Regions from separate parts of the Vibrio sp. R10-SG3-ISO10 genome, predicted to be linked through region 2. Evidence: predicted binding sites of a transcription regulator. Region 2 holds the regulator's gene; each other region holds the start of a gene.
The links. Region 2 encodes CRP, which controls carbon source genes, mostly activating them, when cyclic AMP is high. Its sites were predicted from a motif close to TGTGANNNNNNTCACA; they were not measured.
Positions count from the first base shown of each region.

Region 1 (5,174 bases), on a different contig from region 2:
GGTTGAAGATTCATGTTCAAGCGCTAGATTTTGCACTTCCTCATGGATTTTGTCCGCAATAATCAAAGCACCTTCAATTGTTGTGTTGGGGAGTATAAAACCAAATTCTTCACCGCCATAACGCGCAACACAATCACTAGAACGGGTTAACACGTTGCGGAATACTTCCGCGACTTTAATCAAAGCATCATCGCCTCGCTGATGTCCATATTGGTCGTTGTAACCTTTAAAGTAATCTATATCACACAGCATAACGGTTAGAGGCTGCTGTTCACGGACATGCAAATACCAAAGAGTTTCCAATTGCTCATCAAATCGGCGTCGATTGGAGATCTGAGTCAGTCCATCAATAAAGCTAAGCCTTTCTAGCTCTTGGTTTGCTTCTTCAAGTTTCTGCTCTGCAAGATATCGTTCTGAAACATCACGCGCCATTACCAGTACACCATTGGTTCCAGATGCGGGATCTCTAAAGGGCGATTTGACAACGTCATACCAAATACACTCCCCATTGCTACTGATTACGCGATCGATATAACGCAGAGATTTGCCTTCATAGAGTACTTTCTTGTCCGATTCAGATAATCGAGCATAAGTCTCATCAGGAATAACATCTTGCAGACGTTTTCCAATTAATTCATCGACATCAGAGATGCCTAATGCCTTAACAAAAGGTGGGTTACACGCTTGGTAAACCATGTTTTCATTAAAGATACCGATTGAGTCTGGGCTCGATTCTAGTATGTTCTGCAATATGGTATCTCTTTGCGCCAGAGCAACTTCGGTATCTTTGCGCTTTTCCATCTCGTCACGCAGATTCTGCTGCATGTCGTGCCAATCGGTAACATCATGGCTAATCCCCAAAGTACCAACCTTTTCACCGTCTGAAGAGATCAACACCCTTTGGTAGCTTTCCAACAGACAGCTTCTTCCATCAGGGTTTGTTGTCCAACGGCGTTTACTCGCCCTGCCCTTAATCACGCTTTGAATATCGGCTGCGCCTTCCTCTTCTCTGTTGTTCCAGAAACGTTGAAAGGCGCGATTACTTGAAATAATTTCACCCTGATTGTTTTTTATAAACACCAGTTCAGACAGATTATCAAACGCACTTTTGATCATTGAAAGAGAATCAACTTCTCGTTTCAATTCAAGGTCAGTCACTTGATAAGGAGTAAAGTAAAGCAGCCACACTGTTCGTTGGCGGTAAGTGTTTTTTTGACCGCTGACTTTTAACTTAATCACGCGACTTTGTGAAATCGGCCAACTAAGCTTCTGTTCTTTGAAAGCATTGTCCGGAGTAGAAGAAAAAATCGAGAGGACAAATTGTGGAGTCACCATTTCTGGCAACATATAGCTCTTACCGACTTTACGTACACCCAAAACTTGATTTGCCGCTATGTTGGCTAACTTGAGTTCACCAGTTTTACTGTCGACAATAATTAACGCGGTAGGGTTGGCTTTTAAAAGCTGGAGTATATGCGTTTGAGTGCGGGTATAAAAAAGCACGACCGCAATAATAGAGAGCAGAATGATAACAAGATCAAATCCATGCCCATGGGAAGTATCCCATAACCAAACTAATACTTGCTCCATTCAGCTTCTCATACCTATCTTTGCTACGCTTTTGTGTAAGTGTATAAAAGATATCAGCTTATTGCTTAATAATCAGCCTTTAATATTGGTTTTGTATATGTAAATGACTGATCTATTAACGAACCTTGTGCGCCATCACGATTAAGTGCACGGCCAATTTCTGTCATTGCAAGCCAACGGTTCTCACACCAAAGTGGTGCTAGTAACGTCGGCCTTCGTGCTGCCGAAGATACTCGATGATAAACCACCTCTGGGGGAGTCATGCGGATCATTTTACTCGCGATAGAGACATACTCTTCGAGTGACGGTGCCTCCAATTTACCCGCTTTCCAAGCTTTTGCCATGGTGCTACCTTCAACGATGTGTAGCCCATGAAGCTTAATTCCATCAGTCCCCACTTCAAGCACCTTGTTCAACGTTTCGATATTGTCTTCACGGCCTTCTTTCGGCAGTCCTACAATAAGATGAGTACAGACCTTGATCCCCAGTGCACGAGCGCGCTCAGTAATCTCCGCATAACACTCAAAGTCATGACCACGATTAATACGTTTTAAGGTCTGGTTGTTGGCAGTTTGCAGCCCGAGCTCAAGCCAGATTTCATAACCTTGCTCTACGTAACTTGATAGCAAATCTAAGACGGCATCTGGCACACAGTCAGGTCGAGTCCCTACACAAAGTCCGACGATATCAGCCGCTTTAAGTGCTTCTTCATACATGTTCTTGAGCACCTGAACTTCAGCGTAGGTACTGGTGTAGGCTTGGAAGTAGGCGAGATAACGCTTGGCTCGAACAATTTCTCCCGCTCTATCGGTCAGTTGTTCATGAATGCTTTTGATCTGCGCCTCTTCGTCAGCAAAAGAAGCAACATTGCAAAAAGTACAACCGCCACGACCAATCGTCCCGTCTCTATTTGGGCAGCTAAATCCACCATGTAACGTTAGCTTATGGACTTTTTCACCGTAACGACGCTGAAGGTCTTGTCCGATGGTATTGACCAACTCATGAAGCTGCATGACTACCCCTTACTAGATCGAAATAAATCTCATTAAGATCAATGTAATTAAATTACAAATCTGAAAAAAATGGAGGGGGAAAGGTAGCGATTTCAAACAGGCGAAGCATTAACCAATATCAATAAACATGCAAAAATAACGTGCCTCAGACAGATTGTTACGCAAAAGTTAAACATAATATTCATTTATAACCCAAAAAAAGTGGGCAACAGCATCGAGTTTTGATTGCATTTCATCCTTACTAAATTGTAGGATACTTACAGATTTCGCTGTTTTTTGTGATTTTACTTACATAAAAACTCGGTGAAACGTCGGTGTTATCCCACTCCCACCTATATAAATCACTAGATTGTGATACTAAAAAACGGGATTCCACCAAGGATTGTTTTTCTCGCAATATTTTTCTGCGAGATACGGAAAGGAATCAAAGTCGCCAACCTAGGCTGACTTCGAATCAAAACTATAAAGGACAGGACGTAGAACTAGTTTCGACTAGCACATTTGCGCCTACTGAACTGGAAGGATGTATCTATGGTAGATAGAGAGCAAAATGCCCAAGGTCTATATACTCCCGAACTGGAGCATGACGCTTGTGGTATCGGTTTTGTTGCTCACCTTAAAAACCGTAAATCACACGAAGTAGTTACTCAGGCACTTGATATGCTAGCCCGTATGGAACACCGCGGTGGTCAAGGTTGCGACCCATGTAGTGGTGACGGTGCAGGTATCTTATTGCAAAAGCCCCATGAATTTCTGTTAGAAGAAGCGGTAAAGCTTGGTATCAAGCTCCCCTCTTTTGAGAAATACGGTGTCGGTGTTGTACTTTTCCCTAAAGATGAACACAAACGCGCGCAATGTCGCGATATTTTAGAACGTAATGCAAAGCGCCTTGAGCTAGACGTTATTGGCTACCGTGTTCTACCTACTGACAACTCAATGATCGGCGCAGATCCTCTAAGCACTGAGCCTCAATTTGAGCATGTATTTGTCTCAGGCGGCCCAGGAATCACGCCTGAAGAACTAGAACGTAAGCTTTACGTACTGCGAAACTACACAGTTCGCGTATGTCTAGAAAGCGTTTCTAACATTGGTGATGATTTCTACATCAACTCTATGTCTTACAAGACAGTAGTGTACAAGGGTCAGCTAACTACGGAACAAGTCCCTCAGTACTTCCTAGATCTACAGAACCCAACGATGGTCAGTGCGCTGGCACTGGTTCACTCTCGTTTCTCTACCAATACATTCCCGAAATGGCGTCTAGCACAGCCTTTCCGTTACATTGCTCACAACGGTGAAATCAATACAGTTCGCGGTAACCTGAACTGGATGAAAGCTCGTGAAGCAATCATTGAATCTGACCTGTTCACTCAGGCCGAGATCGACATGCTACTGCCTATCTGTCAGGAAGGTAGCTCGGACTCATCTAACTTCGATATGGCACTTGAGCTCCTAGTTCTATCTGGTCGCAGCCTGCCACATGCGCTGATGATGATGATCCCTGAAGCATGGCAAGAAAACAAAAACATGGATCCAACACGTCGCGCGTTCTACCAATACCACGCCAATGTGATGGAACCTTGGGATGGCCCAGCTTCAGTCTGTTTCACCGATGGTGTGCAAGTCGGTGCAACCCTTGATCGTAACGGTCTGCGCCCATCTCGCTACACAGTGACTAAAGATGACTTCCTAGTAATGGCTTCTGAGTCTGGCGTGGTTAAAATTGAGCCAGAAAACGTTGAGTTCCGTGGTCGTCTTCAGCCAGGTCGTATCTTCGTTGCTGACCTAGAACAAGGTCGCATCATTTCTGATGAAGAAGTGAAAGATGGTATTGCGTCGGCACAGCCTTACGAAAAGTGGGTTGAAGAAAACCTACTGAGCTTGAAGAAGCTGCCTGATGCAAGCAACGAATTCAACCAACCATCACCAGAGAAGCTACTGCACAAGCAACAAGCATTTGGCGTAAGTTCTGAAGAAGTTAACGAAATCATCGTACCGATGGCGAAAGATGGCAAAGAGCCACTTTCTGCAATGGGTGCCGACTGGCCACTAGCGATTCTTTCGCACCAGTCACAACATCTATCAAACTACTTTAAACAGCTATTTGCTCAGGTAACTAACCCGCCAATCGACCCGATTCGTGAGCGTATGGTTATGTCTCTGAACACTTACCTAGGTAAAGATCAGAACCTGCTTGCTGAGTCACCAGAGCACTGTCAAAAAGTAGAGCTCGAGTCTCCAGTTCTCTCTAACTCTGAACTTGAGAAACTACGTGCGATCGATAACGAGCACCTTCAAGCCAAGACACTAGACATTGTTTTCCAAGCAAGCGAAGACGAAGGCAAGCTAGAGCGCGCACTTAAGCGTATCTGTCAGTATGCGGAAGATGCCGTCATCGATGGTTACTCAATCATCCTTCTGACTGACCGTGCCGTTAACTCTAACCACGCCGCAATTCCAGCTATGCTGGCGGTTGGCGCTGTTCACCACCACCTGATCCGTAAAGGTCTACGTGCCAAGTGTGACATCGTAGTTGAGACAGGAGATGCACGTGAAACGCACCACTTCGCA
Region 1 is NZ_JCBDHG010000015.1:43,246-48,419, forward strand. Features, by position in the region: gene AC6R16_RS07090 (sensor domain-containing diguanylate cyclase) at 1-1,590, opposite strand, end outside; gene mnmL (tRNA modification radical SAM protein MnmL/YtqA) at 1,656-2,603, opposite strand; gene gltB (glutamate synthase large subunit) at 3,135-5,174, shown strand, end outside.
Region 1: the regulator CRP is predicted to act here: its motif matches at 2,881-2,896, upstream of gltB (glutamate synthase large subunit).

Region 2 (5,174 bases):
CCGCCAATTAGGCGGTGAGCAGCTGTATGAGGCTTTTGCTGAACCTATCGATGATATCGCCAATCTATAAGCCCTAAGCTTTGGAACCGTTATGACTCATTTTGTTGCCGCTAAAGGATTAGCCAACCCACACCTACAAACGCTTGCTCCGCGCTTTATTCGCAAAAAAGCCCTGTTTGAACCAATCTGGCAAACTTTAGATACTCCGGATGGAGACTTCCTCGATATCGCTTGGAGTGAAGATATCAATGGCAAGTCAGCCAAAAGCAAGCCGATTTTTGTTTTGTTCCACGGTTTGGAAGGATGTTTCTACAGCCCGTATGCTAATGGTTTAATGGACGCTTTTGCAAAGCAAGGCTGGCTGTCAGTGATGATGCATTTTCGTGGCTGTAGCGGTAAACCCAACAAACTTGCTCGCGCCTATCACTCAGGTGAAGTGGAAGATGCCCGCTTCTTCCTTGAACATCTTGATTCGCTGTTTCCGCACCAAACTAAAGTCGCGGTAGGAATTTCTCTTGGCGGCAATATGCTGGCCAACTACCTCGCCAAGTACAATCAAGATCCATTGCTTGATGCCGCCACTATAGTGTCTGCGCCACTCGACCTGTCTGCCTGCTCTGAGCGCATCGAACAAGGCTTTTCCAAGCTGTATAAAAACTATCTCCTGTCATCATTGAAGAAAAGCGCACTGCAAAAGCATCAACTGCTGAAAGGAGAGCTTGGATTGAGCTATCAAAACATCAAACGCGTGACTAAACTGTACGAGTTTGATGACCTAATCACCGCCCCACTGCATGGCTTCAAGGACGCGGAAGACTATTATCAGCGCTGCTCGGGCATTCATCGCTTGAAAGAGATCACCCTACCCACACAGATCATCCATGCGAAAGATGATCCGTTCATGACTGACGCTGTGATTCCGAAATATGTCTTGCCAGATAACATTGACTACCGACTGTTTGAACAAGGTGGGCATGTTGGTTTTGTGACCGGCAGTGCGTTAAAGCCGAGGTTTTGGCTCGAAGAGGCACTACCCGCATACTATGAAAGTTTGGCTCTCTCCGCGTAGCCAATCACCTTGGCCTAAATCATAAAATAAAGAGGTATTTATGATCGTTCCATGGCAACAAATCGAACCTACGACACTAGAAAATCTCATTCGTGAGTTTGTCCTGCGTGAAGGGACAGACTACGGGGATATCGAGGTCTCGCTGCAAGACAAAATCGACCAGATACGTACCCAGTTGGAGTCAGGGGAAGCCGTTGTTGTCTTCTCTGAACTGCACGAGACCGTCGATATTCAACTCAAACGAAAGTTTTAGTACTTTAACGCATCGCATACAGTGACTGACCACTAAAGCGTGCTATAGTGGTTTTCGTTTAAAGGATTAGATTACGACAAGGTTTGTCATGTCAGCAAAACACCCGATTATTGCGGTCACTGGTTCCTCTGGAGCTGGTACCACAACGACTTCTGAAGCTTTCCGCAAGATGTTCAATATGATGGACGTCAAACCCGCCTGGGTTGAAGGCGATAGCTTCCACCGCTTTACGCGCCCTGAAATGGATGTCGAAATCCGAAAGGCACGTGAGCAGGGTCGCCATATCAGTTACTTTGGCCCTCAGGCGAACGACTTCAATGGACTTGAAGAGTTCTTCCGCAAGTACGGTCAAGAGGGCGTCGGTCAAATCCGTCGTTACCTGCATACGTTCGATGAAGCGGTTCCATACAACCAAATGCCAGGCACCTTTACACCTTGGCAAGATCTGCCAGAAAACTCCGACGTCCTGTTTTATGAAGGTCTGCATGGCGGTGTTGTCGATGGCGAGGTTAACGTATCACAGCATGTTGATTTTCTAATTGGCATGGTGCCTATCGTTAACCTAGAGTGGATTCAGAAATTCGTTCGCGATACTCGCGATCGTGGTCACTCGCGTGAAGCGGTGATGGACTCTATCGTCCGCTCCATGGATGACTATTTGAACTACATTACCCCGCAGTTTTCTCGTACTCATATTAACTTTCAACGTGTCCCTACCGTCGACACATCTAACCCGCTTAACGCCAAAGGCATTCCGAGTTTAGATGAGAGTTTTGTTGTTATCCGATTACGAGGCATTAAAAACGTAGATTACCCATATCTACTGGCAATGATAGATGGGGCATTTATGTCGCGTCATAACACGATTGTTGTCCCTGGCGGTAAGATGAGTTTTGCCATGGAGCTAATCGTTAAACCGATACTTCAACAGCTCATCGAAACGGGCAAAATTGGTTAATACCCACAGCTAGAACACGATTACTTTTCATACCGTGATCATGTGCACAGTTTTGCGTACTAAAACCCCAGTTGTACCCGATTAAAATCAAGAAATCGTTTTCGAAAAAGGATACTATTTCTTACCGAAACACAAGTTGGCTTGCAGCATTTGTAAAGTGCTCTTATCCTAGTAGGTCTTGATTAAGGCTTAGCTAAAATATGGAAAGCGGCAAGCGTACCCTGCAGAGGAAGTGAGATATTATGGTTCTAGGTAAACCTCAAACCGACCCAACATTAGAGTGGTTTCTTTCACATTGTCATATTCATAAGTACCCTTCAAAAAGCACGCTAATTCACGCGGGCGAGAAAGCTGAAACTTTGTACTACATCGTAAAAGGCTCAGTAGCGGTTCTTATTAAAGACGAAGAAGGTAAGGAAATGATCCTTTCTTACCTAAACCAAGGTGACTTTATCGGTGAACTTGGTCTATTCGAAGAAGACCAAGAGCGTACAGCATGGGTTCGTGCTAAATCTCCTTGTGAAGTTGCGGAAATCTCATTTAAGAAATTCCGTCAGCTTATCCAAGTGAACCCAGACATCCTAATGCGCTTATCTGCGCAAATGGCAAGCCGCCTACAAGTGACTAGCCAAAAAGTAGGTGACCTAGCATTCCTAGACGTAACTGGCCGTATTGCTCAAACGCTACTAAACCTAGCGAAGCAACCAGATGCGATGACTCACCCAGATGGCATGCAGATTAAGATCACTCGTCAAGAAATCGGTCAAATCGTTGGCTGTTCTCGTGAGACAGTAGGTCGTATCTTGAAGATGCTAGAAGAGCAGAACCTAATTTCTGCACACGGTAAAACTATCGTGGTTTACGGTACTCGTTAATTTCGATTAACCGCTAAAATTTTAAAAGCCACCAATGGAGACATTGGTGGCTTTTTTATCGAGAATCGAGAATCGAGAATCGAGAATCGAGAATCGAGAATCGAGAATCGAGAATCGAGAATCGAGAATCGAGAATCGAGAATCGAGAATCGAGAAAATTATGACTGATTAAGGACTCGTTCTGTCAACACCTTGTAGACATAAGGCCCTATCGCCTCACTACTAGCTCCCACCTCTCGAAGGACGAAGTCCGATCTCGACTCTCGCAGGGCGAAGCCCGAATCTCGCATCTACTCTCTACCCGTTAGTACTCTCGAAGATCTTATCAGCAGAAGCTGCAACAAACCCTGGATAAAGTTCACCGTTGCTCATTGGGTAGCGCTTAGCAAACTCGTAGAAACCGCCAGGGATAATCTCTGTGCCTTCAGTGAAGGTTACCGCTACTTTATCCGCCATCGTTGAAGATTGCTCTAGCAGCACATCAGGAGACCCCTTCACTTCGCCACCAAACTCATTGATGGTAAAGCCGGAATCGCGTAGGTGATCATTGACACCTTTCACTTCTTCAAAAGCGTTAAGCTGATTGACGCTAACCGTAAAGTGGTTGGCGCCATAACCATGTGCTGCCAGCCAAGAAGCGTACTCACTTTCTTTCGCTAACGTCTGGAAGTCAGCAAAGCTAATGTCCCACAAACGACCGCCACACAAGAACTCATGACCTTTTAGCTTACTGGTGTCCAATTGCTCGACAAGCTTAGCGACAATAGCTTGTAGCTCGGCAGAACACTCTTCAACCTTCAATTCACTGATGAACACTTTTGGCTGTTTTGGGTCTGGGTGCTCATAATGCTTGGCAACAAGCTTTTTGCTTTCAAACACATAGTCACCGCATGGCTTGTAGCCTACGTCTAAGAATGGTTGTGCAAGGGTCGCAATGCCCAGAGGTTCTACATTGAAAGTGCGCAGAGCAATGTGGTCATTGATCAGCGCTTCGTCTTCTTGCAGAAGTTGGTGGACTTGTTCAGCAGAGGGACATAAGCGTTGAATATAGTCATTCCATAACTGTTGGAATAAAACATCTGGCGTCATAACGCCTCCTTGTAGGGGTGGTTTACGTAAATGGAGTATGAGTAGTTATCTGTTTAATTATAAAAAAGGCCATCTAACCAAATGTGTCCAGAAAGTTTGATCAGATAGCCTTCAGCCTGTGACGTTTCAAATGCCTCCCGGCTCGGGGAGGCGAGAAGGGAATTCCCTAAAATTTATCGTTTTTTATAGTTCAACACCTGGGCTTAGCGTTGCAGGAAGAAGTGTTTCTCCTCCTTCCATCGAAGCCATAGGGTAAGCACAGTAATCTGCTGCGTAGTAAGCACTTGGGCGTAAGTTACCTGACGCGCCCGGGCCACCAAATGGCGCATCACCGCTTGCACCAGTTAACTGGCGGTTGCGGTTTACGATACCAGCACGAATATGGTCGACAAAGTATTCCCACTCACCATCGTCAGTAGAAACTAAGCCTGCGGATAGACCAAAGCGAGTGTCGTTGGCTAACTCAACCGCTTTCTCTAGACCTTGATAACGCACCACTTGCAGTAGTGGGCCGAAGTACTCTTCATCTGGCAGCTCAGCAATTGCTGTGACATCAATAATGCCCGGTGTTACAAATGCAGCTTCTCCGGCTTTAGCTTCAATTAAGCTCTCGCCACCTAGCTTTTGTAGATTTGCTTGAGCAGCAAGAATAAAGTCAGCAGCCGCTTTAGAGATCTGCGGGCCCATAAATGGTGCTGGCTCAGCAAATGGCTGATCGACACGAATCTTATTGGTTGCTTCCACTAGCTTGTTGACCAGTAAGTCACCTTTATCACCAACTGGAACATACAAACGGCGTGCACAAGTACAACGTTGACCCGCACTGATAAACGCAGATTGAATGATTGTGTAGACGGTCGCGTCCAACTCTCCGTAATTTTCAGAGATCACCATTGGGTTGTTGCCACCCATTTCTAGCGCGAGCATCTT
Region 2 is NZ_JCBDHG010000025.1:189,632-194,805, reverse strand. Features, by position in the region: gene AC6R16_RS21800 (TIGR02444 family protein) at 1-70, shown strand, start outside; gene AC6R16_RS21795 (hydrolase) at 92-1,069, shown strand; gene AC6R16_RS21790 (YheU family protein) at 1,110-1,322, shown strand; gene AC6R16_RS21785 (phosphoribulokinase) at 1,411-2,280, shown strand; gene crp (cAMP-activated global transcriptional regulator CRP) at 2,523-3,155, shown strand; gene AC6R16_RS21775 (DUF1338 domain-containing protein) at 3,453-4,244, opposite strand; gene astD (succinylglutamate-semialdehyde dehydrogenase) at 4,428-5,174, opposite strand, start outside.

Region 3 (5,174 bases), on a different contig from region 2:
GAGATTATGCTTGATGCCGTCGATAATCTTGATGCGCCTCTTACCTTAGAAAGAATCCTACATTGGCACGATAGACTTTTCCCTGAAGGCTACACGCTGTTCAACCCTGTTGTTGGCGGTCAACTCAGAGGGACTGCGCCCATGCAGGTAGTATCGGGGAGAATCGATAGACCAATTGTTCACTTTGAAGCACCGGGGAGAGAGAGGCTTGATAAGGATCTTGAACAGTTCGTCGCTTGGTTCAATCATTCAAGGCAAGACTCGACTTTGGATCCATTGCTTCGAGCGGCCATCACACACCTGTGGTTTGTTACTCTGCATCCACTCGATGATGGTAATGGGCGAATCACGCGTTTGTTAACCGATTTAGCTCTAGCTCAAGCGGATCAGCAATCAGTTCGTTTTTATGCGATGTCAGTAGGCATACTTGCAAATCGCAAAAGCTACTATGAAATATTAGAAAAAACGCAGAAGGGTGATGTCGATATTACCGACTGGGTAGTCTGGTTTCTCGACGTACTGAATGAAACCTTTGATGAGGTCTTAAAAGAGATTCAACAAACGGTATTTAAAACCAATTTCTGGCGAGATGTCGATCAGACTCGGCTAGGGGCAGAGCAAGTGAAAGTTCTAAATAGAATGCTTGACGGTGACTTTGCTGATGGTATCAATACCTCCCAGTATCACAAAGTGGCGAAAGTCAGCAAACCTACAGCGACTCGTCATTTAACTGCGTTAGTAGAGCAGGGGTGTTTAGTGAAATCAGGTGCGGGACGAAGTACTCGGTATGTGCTTGCTAAGTAAAGTTAAAAACAGCGTAAACTCTCATAATAATTCATTGATATTTATATAGATTTCAAATCCTTTGCACCTGCTTCCAACTATTGTAGGTAATCATAGTTTTCTATCTGTTCATGGCATTTCTCACCAACGTATTATGGCAAATCAACGTTAGTGAAAGATAGGAATAAAAATGAACAAAACACTATTATCAATTGGCTTAGCAACAGCGCTAGTCGTTACTACTGCACATTCAGCACAATGGAGTTATGAAGGAGATACAGGACCAGAGCACTGGGGAAAGTTTGGAGCAGAGTGTGAAACAGGGAAGAACCAAAGCCCAATAGACGTTAAAGATCAAGTAGCAGCAAACATCGCAGAGTTAAATCTAGATTATTCTGGACAGGTCACAGCACTGACCAACAATGGACATACGCTACAAGGAGTGGTTGAAGGAGATAATACTTTCACTGTTGATGGCAAGGCGTTTAACCTCGTTCAGTTTCACTTTCATACACCATCAGAAAATCTAATCAAGAGTCAAAGTTTCCCACTCGAAGCTCACTTCGTAAATGCGGATAGCAATGGCAACCTAGCGGTGCTAGCTGTTATGTATAACACGTCTCCAACTAACAATAGTGAAATTACCACTCTACTAGAGACATTACCAAAGTCAGGTGAAACTGTTTCGTTGAATCATTCTATTAACGTAGCGGATATGATCCCGGATACAGAGCACTACTATCGCTTTAACGGCTCACTAACAACGCCGCCATGTTCGGAAGGTGTTCGCTGGTTTGTTCTAAAGCAACCGCAGACTTTAAGTAAGGACCAAACCCAATTGCTTAAACGAGTCATGGGACAAAACAATAGACCGATACAAGCAAAGAATGCCCGTTTGGTGCTAGACAACGAATAAAGAAGCACACAGCGCCAGTTTGATCTGGCGCTTTTTATATATTGTTAAACAGGACTTCTAATCGAAACGTTGCTTTTGCTTCACCTGCTCTTTGCGTATCTTCTTCACGATTCCAGTTGTATTCAGGTATTAACTCGTAAAACAACCAGGAGCGCCAAAAGTTTTGCCTGTATGTGACTGATACATGTGTGTTCGTAATGTAATGAAAAGGTCGATTGGTTCCTGTGGTGCTTACTTGATAGCTAAGTGCCTGTTGGTCAGATATATGCTGATAGAGCGTTAAACCTGTACCCACTTCCCAACCTTTAATATCACTTTCATACAGGGCGTAGTTGCTCCAGCGAAGCAAAAACTCACGATTTATCGAATAATCTAAGTCAATATCGGTAGATTCACCCGTAACGCTTTTCTTCTGATATAACTTTTGAGTAACGCGCAGTAACCAATCGTCACTAATGGGGTAGGTATATCGAAAACGTCCTTCGATACCTGGTTTCGCATTGACCTTAAGGTTAAAACTATAGCGTTCTTTACTCAGCCAATCGTACCTAAGACCAAGCGTATTCTCTGCATCTTCGCCAGTTTGAGGAAACAGGTCGAATAGGCCGTCTTCTTCGTCTGATTCGAAGACCACTTTTAAACGCTTGGTCACTTTCGGCAAATGAAACCGTGCTTTGAATCGAGTCTTAAACTTGTATCCTTTACCCTCGACATACGAGAAGTCATTTCTCCAACGGACGGTGCTACCAGCTCGCGCGTCTTGATCGGAACGCTCATCAACGAAAAAACTGTCGAACCAGATCGCAGGCTCGCAAAGCTTGGTATTCACATAGTTAAAAGCTGAATCAAGGATTTGAGCGCTATCAGGCTGGCTATGGCAATCGGAGTAATCGATTTCACCATCGGCGTACGTTGCTGCAGATAAAAAGGTAGAGATGAGAACTAGGTAGCGCAATTGACTAATACATTCTGGGGCTTAGAGATAGAGTATGTCGAAAACATATTCAGAAGGTCAATACTTTATCGAATCACGGTAATAAATTCATAGAGCCAACCTAATAACGGTTGGCGAAATCTTTATTTACCTTGAGCTATCTGTGCGTACTGGCGTAGCAGATCGGTCAGCGTCGTTACCCATTCAAGAGCATTTTGTGGGGACTGTTTGACAATAATTTCAACGTGATTGCAATGAGTCTCGAGAGGGATCGCTCGTTCAAGATGAAAAGAAACCGAGTAGAAATGCCACAATAACAAGCGCTGCATACGCTCAATATTTTGTTTCTTGCTTTCTGATTCTTCAAACAGAGCAGGGAGCTCGTTAAGCGCGATAGCGCTCATGCGCAACATCGCGTCGAATTGCGCTTCTTGAAGCTTATCATCGTCTTCAGCTTCATCTAAATCAAAAGTAAAAAGCTCAGTCATAGATTCCTCTGGCACCAAACGGTGAACCATTCTTAGGCTGAGTTCTTCTAGCTCTTCTCGTGGCATCTGAGTTAAGCAATGATAAGTGTAATCACGTTGCATGCTGGTCTTTTGGCAAAATTAAATGGGTAGGTATTCTAACGATTTTAACAATAATTACTACTTGAAAGCCCAACATAAAAAAGCCCCGCCAAATCTGCGGGGCAATATTCGTTGTGTTTGCTAGTAGCCATTGACGTTGTTAGAGAATCTATTTTTGTTACCAAAAAGTACGTTAAGAATTCTTACTTAAAATTAGATGCTTTCCCTAGAACCGCAAACTTTATGATGAGTTTTGTAATGTATATTGCTCAATACTGTGATCTTAGTTCAATGTTTTATAGCAATAGAGTTCATATTGCCCAAACAGTACAAATGGGAGTTTGAAAAGATTCAGTAGCTATTCATGCATAAGTTTGGTTACTGAGTGAACGGTTGAACGTTTGCGTGAAAATATGTGATGAATATCTCATATCTGGCGCTATAATTTCCGCCCGGTTGAGAGTAACAGCTCTACCAATACAAGCCGTCACAGGGAATGGTGAATGACCCCATGGACCGGACCAGCTGCCTATTCAATGCTTGTAGAGGTAATCTTTAATGAATGTTTTGTTTGGCTTAATCGGTGTAATCGCATTGTTATTGTGTGCGGTTTTACTATCTGAAAGTCGTAAATCAATTAACTGGAAAACAGTGTCTCGTGCGCTGTTACTTCAAGTCGGTTTTGCCGCCCTGGTGCTTTATTTCCCGTGGGGTCAAGCTGCCCTAACAAGTCTAAGTAGCGGTGTTTCTAGCTTGCTTGGTTTTGCCGATGAAGGGATTGGATTCCTGTTCGGTGACCTTGCTAATACAGGCTTTATTTTCGCGGTTCGTGTTCTTCCTATCATTATCTTCTTTAGTGCCCTTATCTCAGCACTCTATTACCTTGGTATCATGCAGAAAGTCATCGAGTTTATCGGTGGTGGTATTCAGAAGTTTCTAGGCACGAGTAAAGCTGAGTCTCTTGTTGCAACTGGCAACATATTCCTTTCTCAAGGCGAGTCTCCACTTCTTGTTCGTCCATTCCTTTCTCGTATGACTCGTTCTGAACTCTTTGCGGTAATGGCCGGTGGTATGGCTTCCGTAGCAGGTAGTGTACTTGGCGGATACGCAGGTTTAGGTGTAGAACTGAAATACCTGATTGCTGCAAGCTTCATGGCGGCTCCGGGTAGCTTGATGATGGCTAAGATCATTGTTCCTGAGCGTGAAACGCCAATCGATCAATCCGATATCGAGATGGACAAAGCTCAAGAGAGCAATGTTATCGATGCGCTTGCAAGTGGCGCGATGAACGGCATGAAGGTCGCTGTTGCAGTGGGTACTATGCTAATCGCGTTTGTTAGTGTGATCGCTATGGTAAACACTGGCCTTGAAAGTTTAGGCGAAGTTGCCGGTTTTACCGGAGTGACTCTTCAAGCGCTATTTGGCTACCTGTTTTCACCGCTTGCATGGTTAATTGGCGTACCGTCAAATGAAGTACTAATGGCGGGCTCATACATTGGTCAAAAGATTGTAATGAATGAGTTTGTTGCATTTATTGACTTCGTTGAGCACAAAGCAATGTTATCTGAACATACTCAGGTCATTGTCACCTTCGCCTTATGTGGCTTCGCTAATATAGGCTCAATCGCCATCCAGCTTGGTTCAATTGGTGTAATTGCGCCAGAGCGCCGTTCTGAGGTCGCTAACCTGGGTATTAAAGCAGTGCTAGCTGGCACGTTGGCTAACCTAATGAGCGCGTGTTTAGCTGGAATCTTTATCTTGCTATAAGCTTTATAAGAACGTTTATAAACCGAACAGGAAACTGTTCGGTTTTTTTATACCCAAAATACTGAAACCTAAAATTACATCATGTATGGCACTGATTGCTTAAAACCTGATTTATAGCAAAAATTCGCTAATCAGAAGGCGTAGGATGTTCTAAGTTCAATCAGAATTATAAGAGATCTTACTATGAATGAATTAGTTCAACGCT
Region 3 is NZ_JCBDHG010000028.1:5,047-10,220, forward strand. Features, by position in the region: gene AC6R16_RS22535 (Fic family protein) at 1-804, shown strand, start outside; gene AC6R16_RS22540 (carbonic anhydrase) at 974-1,699, shown strand; gene AC6R16_RS22545 (hypothetical protein) at 1,734-2,654, opposite strand; gene AC6R16_RS22550 (exoribonuclease R) at 2,777-3,223, opposite strand; gene AC6R16_RS22555 (NupC/NupG family nucleoside CNT transporter) at 3,761-4,969, shown strand; gene pepT (peptidase T) at 5,153-5,174, shown strand, end outside.
Region 3: the regulator CRP is predicted to act here: its motif matches at 3,617-3,632, upstream of AC6R16_RS22555 (NupC/NupG family nucleoside CNT transporter).